4 regions of the Streptomyces sp. NPDC005706 genome follow, and region 2 is predicted to be linked to each of the others. Evidence: riboswitches for the same ligand, from Rfam matches in the RefSeq annotation. Region 2 holds a riboswitch; each other region holds the start of a gene.
The links. A riboswitch is a leader RNA that binds a small molecule or an ion and turns the genes downstream of it on or off. The one in region 2 is predicted to bind cobalamin.
Positions count from the first base shown of each region.

Region 1: linked by a shared signal. The riboswitch ahead of ABZ478_RS32270 (cobalamin biosynthesis protein) and the one ahead of ABZ478_RS12575 (HoxN/HupN/NixA family nickel/cobalt transporter) in region 2 are both predicted to bind cobalamin.
Region 3: linked by a shared signal. The riboswitch ahead of ABZ478_RS06085 (ribonucleoside-diphosphate reductase subunit alpha) and the one ahead of ABZ478_RS12575 (HoxN/HupN/NixA family nickel/cobalt transporter) in region 2 are both predicted to bind cobalamin.
Region 4: linked by a shared signal. The riboswitch ahead of ABZ478_RS15755 (CbtB-domain containing protein) and the one ahead of ABZ478_RS12575 (HoxN/HupN/NixA family nickel/cobalt transporter) in region 2 are both predicted to bind cobalamin.

Region 1 is NZ_JBEXYS010000031.1:33,372-37,386, forward strand. It holds gene ABZ478_RS32265 (cobyric acid synthase) at 1-1,211, opposite strand, end outside; gene ABZ478_RS32270 (cobalamin biosynthesis protein) at 1,208-2,152, opposite strand; cobalamin riboswitch at 2,269-2,410, opposite strand; gene ABZ478_RS32275 (hypothetical protein) at 2,534-2,761, opposite strand; partial or broken gene ABZ478_RS32280 (inorganic phosphate transporter) at 2,909-4,015, opposite strand, start outside.
Region 2 is NZ_JBEXYS010000005.1:279,795-283,809, reverse strand. It holds gene ABZ478_RS12580 (nucleoside hydrolase) at 1-578, shown strand, start outside; gene ABZ478_RS12575 (HoxN/HupN/NixA family nickel/cobalt transporter) at 610-1,695, opposite strand; cobalamin riboswitch at 1,724-1,929, opposite strand; gene ABZ478_RS12570 (LAETG motif-containing sortase-dependent surface protein) at 2,067-2,999, opposite strand; gene ABZ478_RS12565 (alpha-amylase family glycosyl hydrolase) at 3,258-4,015, shown strand, end outside.
Region 3 is NZ_JBEXYS010000002.1:549,792-553,806, reverse strand. It holds gene mctP (monocarboxylate uptake permease MctP) at 1-1,382, shown strand, start outside; cobalamin riboswitch at 1,518-1,656, shown strand; gene ABZ478_RS06085 (ribonucleoside-diphosphate reductase subunit alpha) at 1,780-4,015, shown strand, end outside.
Region 4 is NZ_JBEXYS010000007.1:165,214-169,228, reverse strand. It holds gene ABZ478_RS15770 (TspO/MBR family protein) at 1-21, shown strand, start outside; gene ABZ478_RS15765 (spore photoproduct lyase family protein) at 100-1,290, shown strand; gene ABZ478_RS15760 (CbtA family protein) at 1,397-2,161, opposite strand; gene ABZ478_RS15755 (CbtB-domain containing protein) at 2,187-2,408, opposite strand; cobalamin riboswitch at 2,444-2,588, opposite strand; gene ABZ478_RS15750 (histidine phosphatase family protein) at 2,694-3,296, shown strand; gene ABZ478_RS15745 (DUF779 domain-containing protein) at 3,383-3,742, shown strand; gene ABZ478_RS15740 (phosphodiester glycosidase family protein) at 3,819-4,015, shown strand, end outside.

The DNA of each region.
Region 1 (4,015 bases), on a different contig from region 2:
ACCGGTTCGCCCAGGGCTTCGCCGACCGGCCGGGTCAGCGTCTTCTCGCGGGCGAACCGCACCCGCACCGGCAGCAGTCCGAGCCCCGGGACCTCCCCGGCGCGCGACTCGACCTCGTCCTCGATGTGCTCGCCAAGGATCTGGAAGCCACCGCAGATGCCGAGGACGGGCCGGTGTTCGGCGGCCCGGCGCACGAGGGCGTCGGCGAGGCCGCGCTCGCGCAGCCATGCGAGCGCCCGGACCGTGCCCCGGGTCCCCGGGACCACGACCAGGTCCGCGTCCGCCAGTTCCTCCGGCCGGTCCACGAACCGCACCACGACACCGGGTTCGGCGGCGAGTGCGTCCACGTCGGTGAAGTTGGACATCAGTGGGATCGCGCACACGGCGACCCGCAGCACGTCCTCACCGACCGGGGGAGCCACCGTGGACTCCCGCACGGTGCCGCGCAGCGACACCCTCCCCCACGCTCGGCTTCGCTCGCGCGGGGGGACCCCCATCCCGTCCTCCTCGTCGATGCCGAGCCCGTGCCGGAACGGCAGCACGCCGTACGTCCGCCGTCCGGTGAGGCCGTGGAGCATGTCGAGGCCGGGCTCCAGCAGGGAGACGTCGCCCCGGAACTTGTTCACCAGGAAACCGGCGACCAGTTCCTGGTCCTCGGGCGACAGCAGGGCGACGGTGCCGAAGAAGGAGGCGAAGACGCCGCCGCGGTCGATGTCGCCGACCACGAGCACGGGCAGCCGCGCGCCCCGCGCGATCCCCATGTTGACGATGTCCGTCCGCCGCAGATTGATCTCCGCGGGCGAACCGGCCCCCTCACAGATCACCGCGTCATACGTGCCCCGCAACTCGGCCAGGCAGTCCAGCACCGTGCCCAGGAGCCGCTGCTGGCGCCCGCCGTGGTAGCCGCGCGCGCTCATCTCGCCCACCGGCCTGCCCAGCAGCACCACCTGGCTGCTCTGTTCACCGCCGGGCTTGAGCAGCACGGGGTTCATCAGCGCGGTCGGCTCCACCCGGCAGGCCTGCGCCTGCATCGCCTGTGCCCGCCCGATCTCGGCGCCCTCGCGCGTGACGAAGGAGTTGAGGGACATGTTCTGCGCCTTGAACGGCGCGACCTTCACGCCCTGGCGCACCAGCCAGCGGCAGATCCCGGCCGTCACGACGCTCTTGCCGGCGTCGGAGGTGGTGCCGGCGACGAGGAGACCACCGTTCACTTGCCACGTCCCTTCGCGAGGAGGCGCGCACCGGCGGTGACACCGAGCGCGAGCAGGCCGACGCGGCGGGAGAGCGTCACGGCCCGGTCGATGTCGGCGACCCGGACGGCCCGCCCGGTGCCGCCGCCCAGTACGGGCCGGTGTTCCACCCGCCCGGCGTAGGAGAGCGTCCCGCCGAGCCGTACGCCCAGGGCGCCCGCGAACGAGGCCTCGACGGGACCGGCGTTGGGGCTCGGGTGCTTGGCCGCGTCCGCCCGCCAGGCCCGTACGGCACCCCGCGGGTCCGGTCCGGCCAGCGCGGCGAGCACGGCCGTCAGCCGGGCCCCCGGCCACCCGGCGAGGTCGTCGAGCCGGGCGGAGGCCCAGCCGAAGCGGCGCAGGCGCGGAGACTTGTGACCGACCATCGCGTCCAGGGTGTTGACGGCGCGGAACCCGAGCAGCCCCGGCACCCCGCCCACGGCACCCCACACCAGCGCGCCCACGACGGCGTCGGAGGTGTTCTCGGCGACGGACTCGACCACGGCCCGGGCGATCCCGTCGGCGTCCAGCGCCTGCGGGTCCCGGCCGCACAGATGGGGCAGCCGCGCGCGGGCCGCCGGCACGTCCCCGGCCTCCAGCGCGCGCCCGATGGCCCGGGCCTCGCGGGCCAGCGAGGTGCCCCCGACGACGGCCCAGGTGGCCACGCCGGTCAGCGCGGCGGAGGCGACGGGGGAGCGGCGCACGGCCCGTTGGGCGACGAGCCCGGCGGCCACGGCGCCGCCGGCGCAGACGGCGGTGTGCAGCGCGCCCCAGCCGCGGTGGTCGTGCCACAGCACGCGTTCCACGGCAGCGGCCGACCGCCCGAACGCGGCGACCGGATGCCCGCGGCGCGGATCGCCGAGGAGCAGGTCACCGAGAAGGCCGGCGGCGGCGCCGTACGCGTAAGCGCGATCGGCACCCATCGGCTCAGCCGGCCGTGGGCGCGGGGGCGGGACTCTCGTGACAGGCCCTGGTACGGGTCCTCGATCTGCGGCCGAGCATGGCGATATGTGTCCTCACTCAGGGTGTCCGCGCCCTGGTTCGACGAAGCCGGCGGTGAGAGTTCCTGGCTCCCGGGGATCACTCCCCGGTCACAGTGGCGGGACCGCGCCGGATTCGCACCGGCTTCCTCTCCTGCCGCCGTACATGGCCCGGGCAGTCCACCACGCGCCCCGAAGGGCCGTCAACTTGCCTTTGACCTGCGAGGGGAGAGTGTGCTGAGCCCCACACCGGCGAGATCCGGACATGGAAAAGGCTCCCTGCCGGAACACACCGGCGGGGAGCCTCTTCGAGGGTGGCTCGGGTCAGGGCTTGGCCACGATCAGGTAGATGCCGTAGGCCACGGCCGCCGCGCACGCCGCGAAGCACACGTACGCGCCCGTCACGGCGAGCGCCGCGGACCCGCCCTGCGCCGCCGCCCTCTCCCGCCGGGACAGGCCGTTGACGCCGAGGGTGAACAGGGCCACCAGGCCCACCGTGAAGGCCAGGCTGACGCCGAAGACGGAGCCGATGGACGCCCAGTCGATCTTCATGTTGCTTTTCCTTCGGTAACCGGGTCAGACGGTGGCGGCCGGGGGCACGGCCGCAGCGGCCGGTGCCGTGACTTCGGCGACGGCCGGGGCCGGGCCGCCGGACTGCGTCGGGAAGCTGATGGCCGGCCCCTCGGTGAGGGTGAGGGTGCCGGCCGGCGGCGGGGTCACCGCGGCGATCGCGGTGGTCACCACACCGGCGGGCTCGGCGGCCTCGTCGGTGCCGTTGACGTTGGTGTGGTCGACGACCTCGCGGCGGGAGAGCTTCCAGATGGCGGCGCTGGAGCCGACCAGGAAGACCGCGACGACGGCGGTGCCCCAGTCGCCCAGGTCCGTGACGGACTCGGCGAGCGCGCCGACCAGGGCGGCGGCCGGCAGGGTGAGGACCCAGGCGACGGCCATGCGGGTCGCGGTGGACCAGCGGACCACGCCGCCCTTGCGGCCCAGACCCGCGCCCATCACCGAACCGGAGACGACATGGGTGGTGGACAGCGAGAAGCCGAGGTGCGACGAGGCCAGGATGGCCGTGGCGGCGCTGGTCTGGGCGGCGAAGCCCTGGCGCGACTCCAGCTCGGTCAGGCCCGTGCCCATGGTGCGGATGATGCGCCAGCCGCCGATGTAGGTGCCGAGCGCGATGGCCATGCCGGCGGAGAGGATCACCCAGGTGGGAGGGTTGGAGCCCGGGGCGATGGCACCGCCCGCGATCAGCGCCAGGGTGATGATGCCCATCGTCTTCTGGGCGTCGTTGGTGCCGTGCGCGAGGGAGACCAGTCCGGCGGAGGCGATCTGGCCGGCGCGGTAGCCCTTGCGGGTGGCGTCGCCCTCGTGCTTGCCGCCGATCCCGTAGGAGAAGCGGGTGGCGAGCATGGCGGCCAGTCCGGCCACGACCGGGGCGGCGACCGCCGGCAGCAGCACCTTGGTGACCAGGACGTCGCCGTGGACGGCGCCGAAGCCCGCCGAGGCGACGGTGGCGCCGATCAGACCGCCCATCAGGGCGTGGGAGGAGCTGGAGGGCAGTCCCACCAGCCAGGTCAGCAGGTTCCAGAGGATCGCGCCGACCAGGGCGGCGAAGATGACCTCGGGACGGATGCCGTTCTCATCGACGAGACCCTTGGAGATCGTGTTGGCGACCTCCACGGAGAGGAAAGCGCCCACAAGGTTGAGCGCGGCGGACATGGCCACCGCGACCTTGGGCTTCAGAGCGCCGGTCGAGATGGTGGTGGCCATCGCGTTGGCGGTGTCGTGGAAACCGTTCGT
Region 2 (4,015 bases):
TGCTGCGCACCCACCCGGAGGTGACCCGCAACATCGAGCGGATCGTGTTCATGGGCGGCGCGGTCGCCACCGGAAACGCGACGCCGGTCGCCGAGTTCAACGTCTGGCACGACCCCGAGGCGGCGGCGGTGCTGCTCACCGCAGGGGTGCCGATCACGATGTACGGACTGGACGTCTTCATGCGGGTCGTCGTGCCCGGCACCGATGTGCACCGGCTGCGCGGCAGCGCCGATCCGGGCACCCGGCTGGCCGGTGAGCTCCTCGCCCACCGGCCCACCGCGCAGGGCGGCGCGCCGGAGGCCGAGGAGGCGGGCGGACTCGGTGACGCGGGCGCGGTGTGCGCGGTCGCCGATCCGGCGGGCATCACCACCCGGCGCCTGCCGGTCGAGGTCTGCCTCGCGCCCGGTCCGGCCCGCGGCCAGACGCTCGTCGACCGCCGCCCCCGCCCCGGCGAGTCCGAGATCCACGAGGGAGCCCGCGAACAGGCCCTGGTGGACGTGGCGTTGCAGGTGGACGTGGACCGGTTCGTGAAGCTGTACCTGGAGACCGTCGAGGGGCCTCAGGGACAGGCGGGGTGAGGGACGGGGAGGGCAGGCCGCGGGTCCGGGGTCACTCGGACGTCGCCGGGACCCGTGCCGCCCAGCGTTCCTCCACCCGCGCCAGCCGCCAGTACGCCAGCGCCGCCGCCCACACCACCACGAACAGCCCGACGATGACGTAGCCGACGCTGTCCAGGTCGAGCCCGGCGATCCAGCCGGTCACGGCGTCGCCCAGGTCGAACTTCTCGTGCAGGACCCCGACCAGCTCGATGGTGCCGATGAAGAAGGCGACGGCGATGGACAGACCGGTGATGGTGAGGTTGTAGAACACCTTGCGGACCGGGTTGGAGAACGCCCACTGGTAGGCGAAGTTCATGAACGTGCCGTCGAGGGTGTCGAACAGGCTCATCCCGGCGGCGAAGAGCAGCGGCAGGCACAGCACCGCGTACCAGGGCAGCCCGGCCGCCGCGCCCGAACCGGCCATCACCATCAGCGTGACCTCGGTGGCCGTGTCGAAGCCGAGCCCGAACAGGAAGCCCAGCGGGAACATCTGGCCCGGCCGGGACACCGACCTGGTCAGCCGCCCCAGCACACGGTTCATGAACCCCCGCGAGTCCAGGTGCTGTTCCAGCTCCCGCTCGTCGTACGTGCCGGACCGCATCGCCCGGAACACCCTCAGGATGCCGGCCAGCGCGACCAGGTTGAGGGCGGCGATGAGGTAGAGGAAGGTGCCGGAGATCGTCGTGCCCATGAAGCCGAGCACCTGGTGGGTGCGCGAGTGCTCGTCCATGACCCGGCCGGCGAGCCGGGTGCCGCCCGCGATCAGCAGGGCCAGCAGCACCACCACGCTGGAGTGCCCCAGCGCGAACCAGAAGCCCACCGACACCGGCCGTCTGCCGTCGGCCATCAGCTTGCGGGTGGTGTTGTCGATCGCGGCGATGTGGTCGGCGTCGAAGGCGTGCCGCATGCCGAGGGTGTAGGCGGTGACGCCGAGGCCGACGCCGAAGACGTCCTGCCCGACCTTGTAGTGCCCGGGGGCGACGAGCAGGAACAGCACCCCGAAGGCGACGACGTGCAGGGCGGCGATCACCGCCAGCAGCCCCGCCGTTCTGATCGTGTCCTCGCGTCGCCATCGGAAGGCAGCGGCATCGGCCATCGGATTCACGCTCCAGCACCTCGTGGATCATCTCGTGAGCTGCCGTGGCCGGTCTCCTGGCTTACGGGGTGGTGCGTTCGCCGTCCCTGCCTTCCCAGCCGTGGACACGGCCAGTGGCCCGGCGGACGCCGGACGGGACGGGAACTCCCCGATCACAGTGGCGAGGGCCGCGTCGGCATGGACCCCTGAGGGGCCGTCACCGACTTCCCGAGCACCACGGCCCGCCCACCGTAGGCAGGTGAACGCCCGTCCGTACAGCCGCACATCGGCGCGGGTACTCAAGATCACATACGGAACGACCCCCGCCGTCTCGCAGGCCTCGCGGCTGCCGCGAGCGGCGGGGGTCGTGGTGTGCGTGAGGAGGCGGAGGGTCAGCCCTGGGCGCCCCGCCTGCGGCGCGCGAGGACCACGAACGCGGCGCCGCCCGCGACCAGCACGGCGGCTCCGCCCGCGATCAGGCCCGAGTTGCCGCCGCCACCGGTCTCCGCGAGGTCGCCGTCGTCGTCACCGCCACCGTCCGGCGTGGGCGCCGAGCCGGCCCGCGACTCGGAGGCGGACGGGGCCGGCGCGGACTCCGAGGAGGCCGGGGACGGTGCCGCGGACGACTCCGAGGCGCTCGGCGCGGGCGGTGCGGACTCCTCCGCGGGGGCGCTCGGCGACGGGGACTGCGGCTCCTCCGGGACGCTGGTGCAGTCCTTCGTGCCGCCGTTCCAGGCCGCGATCAGCTTGTCCTTGATGACCGGGTGGTCCGGGCCCTTGGGCAGGTCCCCGTGCTCGAAGCCGTCGTCCGCGCCGGACTTGCCGTCGAACTTGACCGCGCCCCGGTAGAGGTCGATCTGCGCGAAGCAGCCCGCGTCCGGCACCGAGATGTCGAGGGAGTCGGTCGCGCCCGGCTTGACGGCCACCGTGTCGAAGTCGACGAAGACCTGCTCACCGGAGGTGGCGAAGCTCGCGCCGTGGGCGAGGTAGGAGGCGAGCGAGGCGGTGCAGCCGGCGGCGTCCCCGGCGGCGCGGACCTTGACGTGGACCTTGCCGTCCTCGGTCGGCCTGAGGTTCTGGTCGTCCACCTTCACCGAGTCGAAGAAGTTCACGCCGTCCAGCGAGAACTGGCAGCGGTCGGTGCCGGTCTCGGTGCCGGCGCCGGTGCCGGGCGTGTAGTGGCCGCCGGCCGTCCAGCCGTCACCGCCGTGCGTGCCGTGGGCCCAGGCGCCGGAGGCGGCGGCGATCGAGGCGGCGCAGAGGGCGAGCGACGCGGCGCCCGTCCCCAGCAGGCGGCGCGCGGTGACACGTCTGGCTATGGACATGGATATCCCATCGCAGAAGCTCGAGTGAGCGAAGAAGTCAGAAGAGACACGCGGCCCATCGGTCATATGCGCCACAGTGTGAGGCCATGGTGATCGGCCCTGTTGAAACCTGTCAACCTGCGGCAATACAGAGGTCGTTCATGAAGCCGTCACAACTTCATCACACGAGGAATGATCCACTCCTCATCGTCCGAAGGTTCCCTTTCCGGGCAATGTGGACAGTCTCTGTACTGTCGTCCTTCCCCGAAGGGAGCCCGTATGGCAGACCTCTCGTCCCGGAACCCCGACTGGTGGCGCCAGGCCGTCGTCTACCAGGTGTATCCGCGCAGCTTCGCCGACGCCGACGGCGACGGACTCGGTGACCTCAGGGGAGTCACCCAGCGCCTGAACCACCTCGCCACGCTCGGCGTCGACGCGCTGTGGCTGAGCCCCTTCTACCCCTCGGAACTGGCCGACGGCGGCTACGACGTCGCCGACCCCCGGGACGTCGACCCCCGCCTCGGCACCCTGGACGACTTCGACGCCATGGTGGCCGAGGCGCACCGGCTCGGTCTGAAGGTCGTCGTCGACATCGTCCCCAACCACACCTCGCACCAGCACCCCTGGTTCCAGGAGGCGCTGCGGGCCGGCCCCGGCTCCGCCGCCCGGGACCGCTACGTCTTCCGGTCCGGCCGCAGCACGCACGGTGAACTCCCGCCCACCGACTGGCAGTCGGTGTTCGGCGGCAGCGCCTGGCGGCGGGTCGCGGACGGCGAGTGGTACCTGCACCTCTTCGCCCCCGAACAGCCCGACCTGAACTGGGAGAACGAGGAGGTCCGCGCCGACTTCCGCACCACCCTGCGCTTCTGGTCCGACCGGGGCGTCGACGGCTTCCGCGTCGACGTCGCGCACGGCCTCGCCAAGGACCTCGCCGAGCCGCTGCGGAACATCGGCGGCATCGGCGCCACGGGCGAGGAGGCCCTGCTGCGCGTCGCGCCCGGCAGCCACCCGTACTGGGACCGCGACGAGGTGCACGA
Region 3 (4,015 bases), on a different contig from region 2:
TCTTCGCGGTCCCGTACACGATCCTCGTCTACCCGCTGATCTTCACGTTCCTGCCCCGCCTGTGGTCGGTCTCGCACCGCCACGGCTACGTCACCACCTCGGACTTCGTACGCGGGCGGTTCGGCTCCAAGGGCCTGTCGCTGGCCGTGGCGGTCACCGGCATCCTCGCGACGATGCCGTACATCGCGCTCCAGCTCGTCGGCATCCAGGCGGTGCTGGACGTGATGGGCGTCGGCGGCGGCGAGAGCACCAACTGGTTCGTGAAGGACCTGCCGCTGCTGATCGCCTTCGGCGTACTGGCCGCGTACACCTACTCGTCCGGTCTGCGTGCCCCCGCCCTGATCGCGTTCGTGAAGGACACGCTGATCTACATCGTCATCGCGGTGGCGATCATCTACATCCCGATCAAACTGGGCGGGTTCGACGACGTCTTCGCCAAGGCGGGCGACGCCTTCAGCCAGGTCAACCCGGCGACCGGCAAGCCGCGCGGCGCGCTCGCACCGCCGGAGGCGGGCCAGTGGACGTACGCCACCCTGGCGCTCGGTTCCGCGCTCGCCCTGTTCATGTACCCGCACTCGATCACCGCGACCCTGTCGTCCAAGAGCCGTGAGGTGATCCGCCGCAACACCACCCTCCTGCCGCTGTACTCGCTGATGCTGGGTCTGCTGGCCCTGCTGGGCTTCATGGCGATCGCGGCCGGGGTGAAGGTCACCAACGGCCAGCTGGCGATCCCGCAGCTGTTCGAGGACATGTTCCCGGACTGGTTCGCGGGTGTGGCCTTCGCGGCGATCGGCATCGGCGCCCTGGTGCCCGCGGCCATCATGTCCATCGCGGCGGCGAACCTGTTCACCCGCAACATCTACAAGGACTTCATCAAGCCGGACGCCACGCCGAAGGAGGAGACCCGGGTCTCCAAGATCGTGTCGCTGCTGGTGAAGGTGGGCGCGCTGGTCTTCGTCCTGACGATGGACAAGACGGTCGCCATCAACTTCCAGCTGCTGGGCGGCATCTGGATCCTGCAGACCTTCCCGGCCCTGGTCGGCGGCCTGTTCACCCGCTGGTTCCACCGCTGGGCGCTGCTCGCCGGCTGGGCGGTCGGCATGGTGTACGGCACGCTCGCCGCGTACGGGGTGGCCTCGCCGACCCAGAAGCACTTCGGCGGCTCCGCGAAGGAGATCCCGGGCATCGGGGAGATCGGCTACATCGGTCTCACCGCGTTCGTGCTCAACGTCGTGGTCACCGTGGTGCTCACGTTCGTCCTGAAGGCCGTGAAGGCCCCGGAGGGCCTCGACGAGACCCGGCCGGAGGACTACACGGCGGACGCGGGCGACCCGGGGGTCGAGGTGGAACTCCCGCCCGCCACCGCGGGCAGCGCCCACTAGCGCGAGCCGGCCACGAACCACCCCACAGCGGGCCGCCGAGGGCACCACCCACGGCGGCCCGCTGTCATGCGAGTTGACCCTGCGGAGCCACCACAACACGCAACAGGCACAACATGTGGGGGTGACACGACAGCCCGGCACTAGATGTATGCTCATGCTCGCTGTCGCCGCAGGGGAATCCGGTGCGAATCCGGAACTGTCCCGCAACGGTGTACTTGCGTGTTTCCGCACGCCTGTTTCAGTCCGAGGACCTGTCGGCAGCGCGCGCCCGGCCGTCCGGTCCGGGTGCTCATCGACGTCCGGGCCTCGTGGAATGGGCCGGGGACGCGACGCCGTGCGCGCTCGCGCTGACCCCTGCCCTCCGCAAGGCCCCGTGCCGAGCGAGGGAGAGCCCCACGTGACCATCGCGCCAGCCGACCCGGCTTCAGCCATCCCGGCGAGCGGAGCCCCGGTGGAGACCGACGGTCCCGGTACCGCGCTGCTGCGGACCCTGACCGAGCTGACCGCCGACCTCCCCGACGCCGATCCCGGCCGAGTCGCCGCGGCCGCGCTGCGCGGCCGGTCCGCCCGGGCCGACGAGGCGGAGTTGCGCGAGCTGGCCACGGAGGCGGCCGCCGGACTGATCTCCGAGGATCCCGCCTACTCCCGGCTGGCCGCCCGGCTGCTGACCGTCTCCGTCCGCGCCGAGGCCGCCTCGCAGGGCGTCACGTCCTTCACCGGGTCCGTCGCCGTGGGCCACCGGGAGGGTCTCATCGCCGACCGCACGGCGGAGTTCGTACGGCTGCACGCCGAACGGCTCGACGCGCTGGTCGACCCGGCGGCCGACGACCGCTTCGGCTACTTCGGCCTGCGCACGCTGCACAGCCGGTACCTGCTGCGCCACCCCATCACCCGCCAGGTGATCGAGACGCCCCAGCACTTCATGCTGCGCGTCGCCGCCGGGCTGGCCGAGGACGACACCGCCCGCTCCGTGGACGAAGTCGCCGCGCTCTACGGGCTGATGAGCCGCCTCGACTACCTGCCCTCCTCCCCCACTCTCTTCAACTCCGGCACCCGGCATCCGCAGATGTCGTCCTGCTACCTCCTCGACTCCCCGCTGGACGAGCTGGACTCCATCTACGACCGCTACCACCAGGTCGCCCGCCTCTCCAAGCACGCCGGCGGCATCGGCCTGTCGTACTCCCGTGTCCGCAGCCGCGGTTCGCTGATCCGGGGCACCAACGGGCACTCCAACGGCATCGTGCCGTTCCTGAAGACGCTGGACGCCTCGGTGGCCGCGGTGAACCAGGGCGGCCGGCGCAAGGGCGCCGCCGCCGTGTACCTGGAGACCTGGCACTCCGACATCGAGGAGTTCCTCGAGCTGCGCGACAACACCGGTGAGGACGCCCGCCGTACGCACAACCTGAACCTCGCGCACTGGATCCCGGACGAGTTCATGCGCCGGGTCGACGCCGACGAGCGGTGGTCGCTGTTCTCCCCGGCTGACGTGCCGGAGCTGGTGGACCTGTGGGGCGAGGAGTTCGACGCCGCGTACCGCAGGGCGGAGGCCGCCGGGCTCGCGAAGAAGACGATGCCCGCCCGGGACCTGTACGGCCGCATGATGCGCACCCTCGCGCAGACCGGCAACGGCTGGATGACCTTCAAGGACGCCGCCAACCGCACCGCCAACCAGACGGCGACCGCCGGCCACGTCGTGCACTCCTCGAACCTGTGCACCGAGATCCTGGAGGTCACGGACGACGGCGAGACCGCGGTCTGCAACCTGGGGTCGGTCAACCTAGGCGCCTTCGTGGACACGGCGGCCGGCGGCCTCGACTGGGAGCGGCTCGACGAGACGGTCCGCACGGCCGTCACCTTCCTCGACCGCGTGGTCGACATCAACTTCTACCCGACCGAGCAGGCGGGCCGGTCGAACGCCAACTGGCGTCCGGTGGGCCTGGGCGCGATGGGCCTGCAGGACGTCTTCTTCAAGCTGCGGCTGCCCTTCGACTCCCCCGAGGCCAAGGCCCTGTCCTCCCGGATCGCCGAGCGGATCATGCTCGCCGCGTACGAGGCCTCCGCGGACCTCGCCGAGCGCAACGGCCCGCTGCCGGCCTGGCGGAAGACCCGTACCGCGCAGGGCGTCCTGCACCCCGATCACTACGGCGTCGAGTTCACCTGGCCGGAGCGCTGGGCGGCCCTGCGGGCACGGATCGCCGAGGTCGGCATGCGCAACTCGCTGCTCCTGGCCATCGCGCCCACGGCCACGATCGCGTCCATCGCGGGCGTGTACGAGTGCATCGAGCCGCAGGTGTCCAACCTGTTCAAGCGCGAGACGCTGTCCGGCGAGTTCCTTCAGGTCAACTCGTACCTGGTCAGGGAGCTGAAGGAGCTGGGCGTGTGGGACGCCCGCACCCGCGAGGCGCTGCGCGACGCCAACGGATCCGTGCAGGACTTCGCCTGGATCCCGGCGGACGTACGGGCCCTGTACCGCACGGCGTGGGAGATCCCGCAGCGCGGTCTGATCGACATGGCGGCGGCGCGGACCCCGTTCCTCGACCAGGCGCAGTCGCTGAACCTGTTCCTGGAGACGCCGACCATCGGCAAGCTGTCCTCGATGTACGCGTACGCCTGGAAGTCGGGCCTGAAGACGA
Region 4 (4,015 bases), on a different contig from region 2:
ATCGTCCGGCTCAACCGCTGACGGCCTTCACACCGGCGTGTCACGCCTGCGTACAGTGGGCCGTATGCGACGTCAGTCAGGAAACCCGGCCAACCACACATGAGGGACTCCTCCGCCGCGCCGGACGACGGCGCGCTGTTCGGGCTCGACGCCCTGCCCGGCGTCGCGTCCTTGGGGGACGAGCCGCGACGGACGCAGGCCGCAGGCCCGCTGTTCCGTGACTCCGACGCCGCCCGGCGGCTGCTTCCCGTGCGGACGATCTACGCCGAGCCCGCTGCCGCCGCCTCGCCCCGCGGCCGCCAGATCCTCGCCCGCCACCCCGCCGCGCGTGTCGTCGAGGTGGACTCCCACTGGCGCATTCCCGAGCTGCACGGCGACGAGGGGAACGTCGGGCGCTGGGTGCGGGTGAAGGGCGAGACGCTGGTGCTGGGCGAACGCAAGACGCTCACCACGCGGCCCAACGGCCGGTCCGCCGACTGGATCGCCCCCGGCCCGTCCAACGGCTGCGCGATGGCCTGCGTGTACTGCTACGTGCCGCGCCGCAAGGGGTACGCCAACCCCGTCACCGTCTTCACCAACATCGAGCGGATCATCGGCCACCTGGGCCGCCACATCGCGCGGCAGGGGCCCAAGCGGGAACCCAACCAGTGCGACGAACGGGCCTGGGTCTACGACATCGGCGAGAACGGCGACTGCTCGGTGGACGCGCTGATCTGCGACAACACCGCCGATCTCGTGCACGCCTTCCGGCAGTGGCCCACCGCCAAGGCGTCCTTCGCCACCAAGTTCGTGAACCCGGATCTGCTGGCACTGGATCCGCGGGGCCGCACCCGCGTCCGGTTCTCGGTCATGCCGGGCGAGGACTCCCGGCTGCTGGACATCCGGACGTCACCGGTGGCCGAGCGCGTCGCCGCCGCGGCCGACTTCCTGGACGCGGGGTACGAGGTGCACTTCAACCTCTCCCCCGTGGTGCTGCGCCCCGGGTGGCAGGAGGCCTGGGCCGAACTGCTCCGGCAGCTCGACGACGTGCTCCCGGCCCGGGTCAAGCGGCAGGCGGCCGCCGAGGTGATCACGCTGACCCACAACCGGGAACTGCACGAGGTCAACCTCGGCTGGCATCCGCGCGCCGAGGACGTGCTCTGGCAGCCCGGCATCCAGCAGGGCAAACGCTCCGAGAACGGGGCGCTGAACGTGCGCTACGACCACCTGGTCAAAGCGAGGGCCCTGGACGACCTGCGCGGGCTCGTCGCGGCGCACGCTCCCTGGCTGCGCATCCGGTACGCCTTCTGAACCGGGCCCCGCGGACCGCCTCTGACGCCGGCCGCGGAGTCCGCCACGACGCGTGAGGCACCGGCCCGCGAGCGGGCCGGTGCCTCACGCCGGAGTGCCGGGTGCCTCAGTGGTGCGCGGCCGGGGCGCGCGGACCGGCGTCCTGCCGCTCACCGGCCGTGCGCTCGGCGGTGAGCACACGTTCCGCGAGGACGCCGAAGACCAGCCCGAACGCGGTCCACAGGGTCGCCTGGACGGCCAGTGCCGCCAGGCGGAACCGCCACAGCAGGCTCGGGGAGAAGTCCTTGGGGACCTCGTCGACGGCCGGCAGGAACGCGTAGGCGAGCCCGGCGGCCAGCAGGAAGAACGCGCCCGCGGCCACGGTCGCGTTCCAGTTGCCCAGGCGGGGGGCCAGCCGCTTGCCGAGGATCACCGTGGCGACCGCCAGCAGCACGCTCAGGACCATCATCAGGAAGTACAGCGTCGTGCGCTTACCGATCGTGTCGGGGTCACCGACGGACGGCGGGTTGGCCGGATACTTCAGGAACGGCACGACGTAGACGGCGACGAGGCCGGCGGCCGCCAGGAGCAGCGCGCTCGCGCGCGGCCCGAAGCGGCCGATGCGCCCCAGCGCGAAGCAGTAGGCGAGGGCGGCGATGCCGCCGAACGCGATGCCGTAGAGGAGGACGCCGGTGGACAGGCCGGCGGTCGACTGCATCGTGCGGGAGACCGCCTCCACGCCGTGTTCGTGGGAGTGCGCCTCTTCGTAGGCGATGGCCGAGTCGACACGCGGCTCACCGAGGAAGTAGGCGACGACGAGGGCGAGCAGGCCCGCGGCGAGTCCCGCGAGCATGCCACGCACCAACAGGTTCCGGACAGTTGCCGAGTTCATGAGCTCGTGCGCTTCCTCGCCCCGGTCAGTGGCAGGGGAAGCCGAGCAGATGCCGGGCGTCGTGCACCCACTCGTGCACGTTCTCGCCGGACATCACGGAGGTCGCGCCCTGTTCGGCGCCGACGAAGTACAGCAGGACCAGCATCAGGACGCCGAAGAAGACCGCCCAGGGGGCGATGGCGCCGATCGGCAGCTTGGCGGGGAGGGCGGTGGGGTTGGTGCTGGGCTGAACGGCGGACTGCGCCATGGCAGGACCTCCTGGGGAACTCGCGTCCCTGCTCGGTGGTGCACGGGACGACGGGCGGGTCTGACTTGCCCGGTCCGCACCAGGAATGGTGTGAACGGGGCTTACAGTGGCGCGACCGTGCCGGATTCCCACCGGCTTCCGCATTCCGTCGTCGATATCGCCGAGAAGGTACCGCGAAGCGCGGGTGCGGCCAAGGGCGCACGGGTGCGGGGCGGTGCGCCCCGCGGCCGCCGTACGCTGTGGAACCCCTGTGCCGAAAGGGCCGTTGACCATGCAGGCGACCTCATGACGACCCGAGTGATGTTGATCTCACCGGCGATGAACCCGGCCCTGCGGGAGGCCCGCTTCGACGACGGATGCTCACTCGACGCGGCGGGCGCCGCGCGCGCCCGGTCGGCCGCGGACGGACTGCGGCCCGCCGCCGTGGCCCTCGTCTCCCCCACGGCCCGCTGCCGGGAGACGGCGGCCGCGCTGGGTCTCGACGCACGTGCCGAACCCGCCCTGGCCGGGCTCGGCATGGGCCGCTGGCGGGGGCGGACACTGGAGGAGGTCGGCGCCGCGGAGCCGGAGGCGCTGGCCCGGTGGCTGGCCGACCCGGCGGCGAGCCCGCACGGCGGCGAGTCGGTGCGCCTGCTGTGCGCCCGGGTCGGGGGCTGGCTGGAGGAGGCCGCCCGGTCCGCCGGCCGCACGGTGGCGGTGGTCGAGCCGGAGGTCGTGCGCGCCGTGACCGTGCGGGTGCTCGGCGCTCCGGAGGCCGCCTTCTGGCGGATCGACGTACCGCCCCTGACCGCCGCCGGGTTCACCGGCCGGGCCGGACGCTGGAACCTCACGCCGGCCACCGTCCTGGGCGGGACGAGCGGCACGCCGGAGGGCGCCCCCGACCGCTGAGGAACGCCACCGCCCCCTGGACGCCGTTGCGGCCGGCCGTGAGACTGGGCCGGGTCCGACGCCCCCGGCTCTCCAGGACGGTGACCATGCAAGAGGAACTGCCCCGCGTCGAACTCACCCCACAGGCAGCGGAGTTGGTACGCCGGCTGCGAGCGGAACACGGACCGCTGATGTTCCATCAGTCCGGCGGCTGCTGCGACGGCAGCGCGCCCATGTGCTACCCCGACGGCGAGTTCCGCACCGGCGGTTCGGACGTGCTGCTGGCCGAGCTGGCGGTGGACGGCGTCGAGGAGCCCGTGACCTTCTGGATGTCGCGGAGCCAGTACGAGGCCTGGAGCCACACCCGGCTGATCGTGGACGTCGTACCCGGACGAGGCAGCGGTTTCTCACTGGAGGCACCCGAGGGGGTGCGTTTTCTCACCCGTTCTCGCGTAGTCGACGCCTAGCCGCCCCGCACGTCACCGTCGTCTGGTGCACTTCCCCCGAGCACTGACGGCAGTTGACGAGGCATCAGGGGGCGCGATGAATCGGGACGGGCGGCGGGCGGCGGCGGGCAGATCGGTTCTCACGGTTCTCACGGCGTTCGGCGTACTGGCCGGCGCGGCCCTGGCCGGGGCGGCGCCGGCCGGTGCCGTGCCGGCCGGCGGACCCGGCAGGCGGATCGCTCCCGGGGTCACGTACCGGGAGTTCGACATCACGGCGGCGGCCGGGCGGACCCA